Regions from separate parts of the Variovorax sp. efr-133-TYG-130 genome, predicted to be linked through region 2. Evidence: riboswitches for the same ligand, from Rfam matches in the RefSeq annotation. Region 2 holds a riboswitch; the other holds the start of a gene.
The links. A riboswitch is a leader RNA that binds a small molecule or an ion and turns the genes downstream of it on or off. The one in region 2 is predicted to bind manganese.
Positions count from the first base shown of each region.

Region 1: linked by a shared signal. The riboswitch ahead of QRN67_RS23630 (TMEM165/GDT1 family protein) and the one ahead of mntP (manganese efflux pump MntP) in region 2 are both predicted to bind manganese.

Region 1 is NZ_JARVTD010000029.1:161,106-165,287, reverse strand. It holds gene QRN67_RS23645 (IMPACT family protein) at 1-29, opposite strand, end outside; gene metW (methionine biosynthesis protein MetW) at 66-656, opposite strand; gene metX (homoserine O-succinyltransferase MetX) at 653-1,900, opposite strand; gene QRN67_RS23630 (TMEM165/GDT1 family protein) at 2,118-2,681, opposite strand; yybP-ykoY riboswitch at 2,701-2,879, opposite strand; gene rbp (RNA-binding regulator) at 3,139-3,678, shown strand; gene QRN67_RS23620 (SDR family oxidoreductase) at 3,762-4,182, opposite strand, start outside.
Region 2 is NZ_JARVTD010000003.1:372,879-377,060, forward strand. It holds gene QRN67_RS03815 (sensor domain-containing diguanylate cyclase) at 1-1,126, opposite strand, end outside; gene QRN67_RS03820 (hypothetical protein) at 1,565-1,768, opposite strand; gene mntP (manganese efflux pump MntP) at 1,943-2,512, opposite strand; yybP-ykoY riboswitch at 2,527-2,697, opposite strand; gene QRN67_RS03830 (LysR substrate-binding domain-containing protein) at 2,980-3,885, opposite strand; gene QRN67_RS03835 (FMN-dependent NADH-azoreductase) at 4,019-4,182, shown strand, end outside.

The DNA.
Region 1 (4,182 bases), on a different contig from region 2:
TGAACCGGCTGCGCCAGCGTGAAGCTCATGCGTTGCGGTCCACGTCCGTCACGGGCATCAGGGGCTCAGCCGCCGCCGCGCTCGAACTTGAAGACCGCGGTGCCGGCGCGCGCGTTGGGCAGCCAGCGCACGTCGCGGCCGTCCTGCAGGCCGAAGGCGTCGAGCACGCGCAGGTTGTTCTTGCCGGCCAGCACCTCGAAGTCCTTGAAGGTGCCGACGCGGATGTTGGGCGTGTCGTACCACTGGTAGGGCAGGCGGCGCGTCACCGGCATGCGGCCGCGCGCCACGCTCAGGCGGTTGGGCCAGTGCGCGAAGTTGGGGAAGGCGACAATGCCGATGCGCCCCACGCGCGCGGTCTCGCGCAGCATCACCTCGGCATTGCGCAGGTGCTGCAGCGTGTCGATCTGCAGCACCACGTCGAAGGAGGCGTCGTCGAACATCGACAGGCCTTCGTCGAGGTTGAGCTGGATCACGTCGACGCCGCGGCGCACGCACTGCAGCACGTTGCCGTCGGCAATTTCCACGCCGTAGCCGGTGCAGCCGCGCTCGCGCTGCAACAGGTCGAGCAGGGCGCCGTCGCCGCAGCCGAGGTCGAGCACGCGCGAGCCCTGGGGCACCAATTGCGCGATCAGTCGTTGATGTTCGAGGTCGCTCATGCAGTGGTACTCCCCCCCAGGCTTGCCGCTTCGCGTGCTGCGCCAACCCCCTTCAGGGGGCCCGCGCCTTGGGGCGGCCCGGCGGCGCTCGTCTCCTTGGCGACGCGCTCGAAGTACGAGCGCACCACGCCCATGTAGCGCACGTCGTCGAGCAGGAAGGCGTCGTGGCCGTGCGGCGCGTCGATCTCGGCATAGCTCACGTTGCGGCGGTTGTCGAGCAGCGCCTTCACGAGTTCGCGGCTGCGCGCGGGCGAGAAGCGCCAGTCGGTCTTGAAGCTCACGAGCAGGAACTTGGCCGTGGCGTTGGCGAACGCGGTACTGAGCTTGCCGCCGTGGCTGCGCGCGGGGTCGAAGTAGTCGAGCGCGCGGGTGATGAGCAGGTAGGTGTTGGCGTCGAAGTACTCGCTGAACTTGTCGCCCTGGTAGCGCAGGTAGCTTTCGATCTGGAACTCGACGTCCTGCGTGGAGTAGCGGTAGTCGAGCCCCGCGGCCTCGCCTTCGACGGCGCTGCGCAGGATGCGGCCGAACTTCGCGTTCATCACGTCGTCGCTGAGGTAGGTGATGTGGCCGATCATCCGAGCGATGCGCAGGCCGCGCTTGGGCACCACGCCGTGTTCGTAGAAGTGGCCGCCGTGGAAGTCGGGGTCGGTGACGATGGCGCGGCGCGCAACCTCGTTGAAGGCGATGTTCTCGGCCGTGAGGTTGGGCGCGCTGGCCACCACCACGGCGTGGCGCACGCGACCGGGGTACTGCAAGGTCCACGACAGCGCCTGCATGCCGCCGAGGCTGCCGCCCATGACGGCGGCGAGCGTCTCGATGCCGAGCGCGTCGAGCAGCGCGGCCTGCGCGTCGACCCAGTCCTCGACCGTGACCACCGGGAAGTCGGCGCCGTAGACGCGGCCGGTGGCGGGGTTGACGTGCATCGGGCCGGTCGAGCCGAAGCAGGAGCCGAGGTTGTTGACGCCGATCACGAAGAAGCGGTCGGTGTCCACCGGCTTGCCCGGGCCCACCATGTTGTCCCACCAGCCTTCGGAACGGGCCTGGCCCTGGTAGACGCCCGCCACATGGTGCGAGGCATTGAGCGCATGGCACACCAGCACCGCGTTGCTGCGATCGGCGTTCAGGGTGCCGTAGGTTTCGTAGGCGAGCGTGTAGTCGCTGATCGATGCGCCGCTGCGCAGGGCCAGCGGGCCCGCGAACTGCATCGACTGCGAAGTGACGACCAAGGGAGGTGACGACGACATGAATGAAAAACCCGGCCTCGCCAAAAACGAGCCGGGTCTGCCGCGCCTGTCTTTAGCTGGATTTATAAAGCGCCCGCAAGCTGAAGCAAATCGGCGCAGCGCGAGTATATCCCCCAGGCTGCGCGCACTGCGTGTCGCTTCGCCAACCCCCTTCGGGGCAACACCTGCGGCCCGGCGAAGCCGGTTCCGCGGTGTTTCTGGAAGGGGCTCTGCTTTCTTACCAGCCGATGATCATGATCACGCCCAGCACCAGGAAGATCGCGGCCGAGATGCCGTGCACGAGCTTGATCGGCACGCGGCGAACGATCTTGTCGCCCAGCCACACCACCGGCGCGTTGGCCAGCATCATGCCCAGCGTGGTACCCGCGACCACCCAGAAGTAGTCCTGCGTGAAGCGGGCGGCCAGCATGACGGTGGCGATCTGGGTCTTGTCGCCCATCTCGGCGAGGAAGAACGCGATCACGGTGGTGCCGAAGACGCCGAACTTGGACACGCCCGGGGCATCGTCTTCGTCGAGCTTGTCGGGAATCAGCATCCACACCGCCATCGCGATGAACGAGCCGCCGAGAATCCAGCGCAGCACCTCGGGTCCGAGCCAGCGCGTGATGTAGTTGCCCACGGCACCCGCCAGGGCGTGATTGATGATGGTGGCGGCGAAGATGCCGAGGACGATCGGCCAGGGCTTCCTGAAACGGGCTGCGAGCAGGAGGGCCAGGAGTTGGGTCTTGTCGCCCATTTCGGCGAGCGCAACGACGCCGGTCGCAACGAGAAAAGCTTCCATTTTTTGAACGTGGGGTTTCTTGGCCGAAGGACGCAATTGACCGTGCAACACCTTCGGCCATATTCCCGAAGTTGCACGGTCAAAGGTCTCGCCAGGTGTTTTCTCACTGCACGCGCCATGTCCTGTGGGGCAGGACAAGTCTGTTGACGCGGGCCCCTCTCGCAGATCGGAAGGCGGCTACTCCCCAATGACGGGCGAGATTCTACCTGTAGCGCCAAGGGCCTGACCCGATCTTGTAAGCGGGCGCTAGCTTTTGATTGTTTTCACAGGCGCTACCTCAAGAAGCAAATTCCTGCTTGCTTTTCGGATATTTCACCCATAATGCACGAGCCTCCCACTTCATTTTGGTGGGGAGGCAGTTCGGTGATCGGTCAGTTTCGCGCGACTCGACGCTCTCGTTTGAGTGATGCTTTCGGGACTCCATCGCTTTTCTTGATGTGTTTATAGGAGTCCCTTGATGGGCAACAAACTGTACGTCGGCAACCTGCCTTACTCGGTGCGCGACGGTGATCTCGAACAGGCCTTCGGCCAGTTCGGCGCAGTGACCAGCGCCAAGGTCATGATGGAGCGCGACACCGGCCGCTCGAAGGGCTTCGGCTTCGTCGAGATGGGCAGTGACGCGGAAGCACAGGCCGCCATCAACGGCATGAACGGCCAGCCCCTGGGCGGCCGCAGCGTCGTCGTCAACGAAGCACGTCCCATGGAAGCACGCCCCCCCCGTAGCGGTGGCGGCGGCTACGGCGGCGGCGGTGGTGGTTATGGCGGCGGTGGTGGCGGTGGCTACGGCGGCGGCGGTGGTGGCGGCTACGGTGGTGGTGGCGGCGGTGGCCGCTCCGGCGGTGGCGGCGGCTACGGCGGCGGTGGCCGCAGTGGCGGCGGCGGCGGTGGTGGCGACGGCGGTTTCCGCAGCCCCTACGGCGCCGGCCCCCGTGGCGGTGGCGGCGGTGGTCGCAGCGGTGGTGGCGGTGGCTACGGCGGCGGCAACAGCGGCTACTGAGTCCTGCACCTCGACGCACAGAAAAGACAAAAGGCTCCTTCCGGAGCCTTTTTCTTTGGCCGCCCGCTTTTCCTCGCGCCGGTTCAGGCCTCGCCGCTTCGCTTCTTGCGGCCGCGCCCCTGTACCGCGCGGTCGAGCACGGCATTCGGCAGCATGCGCATGATCTTGGCGACCACGCCCATCTGCCACGGAATCACGCGGTAGCTCGTGCCCGACTCAATGGCACGCAGCGCCTGGGCGGCAAAGTCTTCGGCCTTCATGAGGAAGGGCATCCCGTAGCGGTTGCCCTGCGTCAGCGGCGTGTCGATGTAGCCGGGGCAGAGGGTGACCACCTTCACGCCGCTGTTGTGCAGTTCGCCGCGCAGGCTCTCGCAGTACGCGACCACGCCGGCCTTGCTTGCGCAGTAGGCCCCGTGGCCGGGCAGGCCGCGGATGGATGCAACGCTGCCGATGCCGACCAGCCGCCCGCTGCCGCGCTGCACCATCGCCCGCACGAACGGATGG
Region 2 (4,182 bases):
AGACCATCGCGGGAATGTTGTCGGCAATGGTGCGAACCTGCGCCTCGCTGTGCGCCAGGCTCTGCTCGGTGGCGCGGCGCTGCTTCATCAGCTCGTCGAAGGTGCGGGCGAGATCACCGATCTCGTCGTGCGCGTACTGCATGGGCGCCTCGATCTCGTGGGGCGACCGCTGCGCCACCTGCATGTGATGGTGGAGTTCGGCCAAAGGCCGCAGTTGCCGGCGCACCACGCCCAGCGCCAGCGCGCCCGCGGTCAGCGCCAGCAGCACGGCACCGATCCACGCGGCACGCTCGATGGCGTCGACACGGGCGAAGGCCTCGGCGCTGGGGTACATCGAGCCGACGATCCAGTTCGTCTGCTCGGTGCGGTCGAAGGCGTAGAGGCCGGGCACGCCGCGCTCGTCGACGCCTTCGCTCGTGCCCTCGAAGCCCGCGATCGCCCGCAGCACCTGCGGCCCGGCTCCGCCTTCGGCCTGCACATGGTTCAGGATGCGCGACGTGCGCGGATGGTCGATCACGATGCCGTCGGTGGTCGTGATGAACAGGTAGCCCGTCTTGCCGATCTTGACCTCGGCGAGCGCGCCCAGCACGTTGCGGTCCTTGAGGTTGATGGCCCCGGAAATCACGTACCGCACCTGCCCTGCACCGTCGAGCACCGGCGCGGTGATCGCCACCTGCGCCAGGCCGTTCAGCCGGTTGCGGTAGGGCTGCGAAATGATGCCGGCCTTGGAGGCCACCGTCTGCTGGAAATAGGCGCGGTCCCTGATGTTCACGCTGCCGATGGGCACCGCGCCGCTCTGGTTGGCGACCAGGTTGCCTTCCATGTCGATGAAGGCGACGTTGTCGAAGGCCTGCTTGAGCGCCGCGTGCTTCTCCAGAAAGGCCTGCAGCGGCTCGGCGTCCTTGAAGTCCTGGGCCACCACGCTGTCGCCGAAAGTCTGCAGCAGGATGCGGCGGCTGCTCAGTTTCTGGTCGATCGCGTCCGCGACGGCGGACACCCTGGCCAGCTGCTCGCCGGCGATGGAAGCGCGCAGGCTGGACTTGACGAAATGCAGCGCGCAGGTCGCGATCGTGAAGGTGGCGGTGAGAACCACCGCCGCCACCCCGAGGCTGAGGCGTGTGTGCAAACCGAAGCGCAGTTTCGAAGGGCCCGAGGGATTCATTATTGGTCTTGTTCAAGCTGCCGAGGCGTGTGCAGCGGGAGTCTCCGGCGACAGTATCGGGGCCTTCCATATCCCGATTTCCCCCCCCCGACATCTCGTGCGTCGAAGATTTTAGACTTCGGGCCGCGGTTTCTCCGGACGGCGATTCTGCAGCTGCAAGATGGCTTGTGGAACGGCGAGCGCCTCCTGCCCGAGGGGTTCGTCAAGTTCGTGAGCACCGTCGCTTCGACGTGGGCGGCCGACAAGCGCCCCATCTATGGCGGCTTCTTCTGGGTCAACGGCACGGGCGCCTGCTCGGCCTTGACAAGGGAGAGGCGGCATCGGCAACCAGCCTGCGGAAAGCCCTGTCGCTGCTGATGCAGGGCGTATTGGCGTCGCAGCGATAGCGAGGCAGGCAGCCCTTCAACGCTCGGGCTTGCTCAGGAGCGTTGGAACCACATACCCGTCGCGGTACACGCCTTCGATGCTCCCCTCCACCCGATCGGTCGAATGCGCTGCCACGAACTTCCCTTCCGCTTGCCGGTAGACGACGATGGTGCAGGACGAGCGCTTGCTGAGAATGCGGGCAACGCCTGTGGCCTGGCGAAGGGTCGGGTACGTCTCCATGGAGATCCTTGTCTAATTCCCCGGATCGTAGTCTTAAGGTACTCAGGATTCGCTCGGGGCTTGTCCTGAGCAGCTCGGACACGTGATCCGAAATGGCCGGAATTCGTGATTTATTCACATTTTCACGCAATACCTCCGTCGTGTGTTTACATCGGTATCAACCGATGCCCGGCTTCAGGCCAGCCCGTTCAGATGCTCATAGAGGATGAAGAACCCGATGCCGATCAGCAGCACGCCGCCGACGATCTCGGCGCGCTTGCCGACGACGGCGCCCAGCACGCGTCCCACCATCACGCCAAGCGTCACCATGGTCAGCGTAGCGAGGCCGATGGCGAGCGCGGTCCAGGCGATGTTGACGTTGATGAAGGCCAGCCCGACGCCCACGGCCATCGCGTCGATGCTGGTCGCGAAACCGGTGATGGCCAGGGTCCAGAAGGAGTTGCGGCTGGGCTTGTCGTCCACTGCGTCGGGCGTGCCGCAGCCCTCCCAGATCATTCGCAGGCCCAGCACGCTGAGCAGCGTGACCGCGATCCAGTGGTCCCAACGTTCGACGTAACTGGCGGCGGCCAGGCCGGCAGCCCAGCCGATGACGGGCGTTATCGCCTCGATGACGCCGAAGATGAGACCCGTGCGCAAGGCTTCGCGCCAGGAGGGTTTGCGCAGTGCTGCGCCCTTGCCGACGGCAGCGGCGAAAGCATCCGTCGACATGGCGAATGCAAGAAGGATCGTGGAGGCAATGTTCATTTTGGAAGTAGCAAGCAAGGCCGGTTCAAGACGCCGCGGCGCACGAACCCGCCGGCCAAAGCCGCGTCCATGCACCGCTGGTCTCGCCAACCTTTCGGCTGCTCACGCCACGGTCGCAAGGTGCGAACCGAGTATGTTGACGTGAACGCTTCCGAAGTCCGGAAGCCGGCTACTCCCCAAGGGAGCGGCGATTCTAATCGCCTGCATTGAAAGGGCTCCGCGACAGCGCCTGCGCCGGGCGTAGGGCTTTGCGGCTTGCAACGCGGTGAGCTCTTGTTCGCTCGGGCATGCCGCTTTAAGCGCCGCATAAGTTTCGGCCGAAACAATCAGCGCCGGTAGCCCACTCTTTCCTCCCTCCTCCAGGGCTACCCTTCAACCCGCTCAGGCGGGTTTTTCTTTGGCTGGCCAGCCATGCTGTGTGCATTCTTCCGAGGTGCGCGCGACATGTGGCGGCCCGTTGTGCTTCCTCATGCCCCGCTTCCATCCAGCGGCTGCAGCCCCTTCACCCAGTCGAATACCGCCGCCACGGCGGGCTCCGATCGCCGCGCCTCGGGGCACACCAGATGGAACGGCAGCCCCGGCAGTTCCGGGCCGAAGGGCTTCACCAGGTTGCCTGCGCGCAGTTCGTCCGCGATCAGCGCCAGGCTCATCAGCGCCACGCCCTGGCCCTGCAGCGCGGCCGACACGGTGTGCGTTTCGTCCGAGAACACCGGCCCCGCAGATACGTCGAGACCGGCCACCTGCGCCTCCTGCTGCCATTCCGTCCACGTGCCCGGCTGGCTCCTGCTGCCGGGCAGCGCGAAGTGCAGCAGCGTGTGCCGCACCAGGTCGCTCCGCTTCTTCAGCTTGAGCACAGGGCTGCACGCTGGCGCAAACACGTTGTCGAACAGCTTCTCGGCCACCATGCCCGGCCACTGGCCGCGTCCGTAGCGGATGGCGATGTCGGCGGTAACGCCGTCGAGCGCCACCGCCTCGTGCGATGCGTGGATGCGCAGGTCCAGCTTCGGATGCAGCGCACGCAGGGCGCCGACTCTCGGCAGCAGCCAGCGGGCCGCAACGGCCGGCGTGGCCGACAGCGTGATGGCCTGCCGCTGCGGCGGTGCCCGCAGCCGTGCCACTGCGTTGGCCATTGCATTGAACGATTCGCTCAGCACCGCCTGCAGTTCGCGCCCCTGCGGCGTGAGCACCAGTTGCCTCGGTTGACGGATGAAGAGCGCGACGCCGAGCGAGTCTTCCAGTTGGCGCACCTGATGGCTGATGGCGGTCGGCGTGACCGACAACTCGCTGGCTGCGAGCTTGGCGCTGCAATGCCGCGCTGCCGCCTCGAAGGCACGCAGCGACGCCAGCGGCGGGAGTTGGCGAAGGTTGCTCATGGATGAATTGATTTTTTAGCAGCGAAAAGAATTCATCGTTTGTTGGGCCTCGGATGGTTGGATAGATTGAGAACCCTGTCAAGTCGACAGCTGAACCAGTTTCATCCCACCAGGCAACAACGAGGACCCGAACATGACCACCCTGCTCCACATCGACGCCAGCGCCCGCCCGGGCTTTTCTGGCACGCATGCGCACGGCTCGCACTCGCGCCGGCTCAGCCGGCATTTCGTATCGGCCTGGCGCGCGGCACGGCCACACGATGAGGTGATCTACCGCGACATCGGCGAAACGCCGCC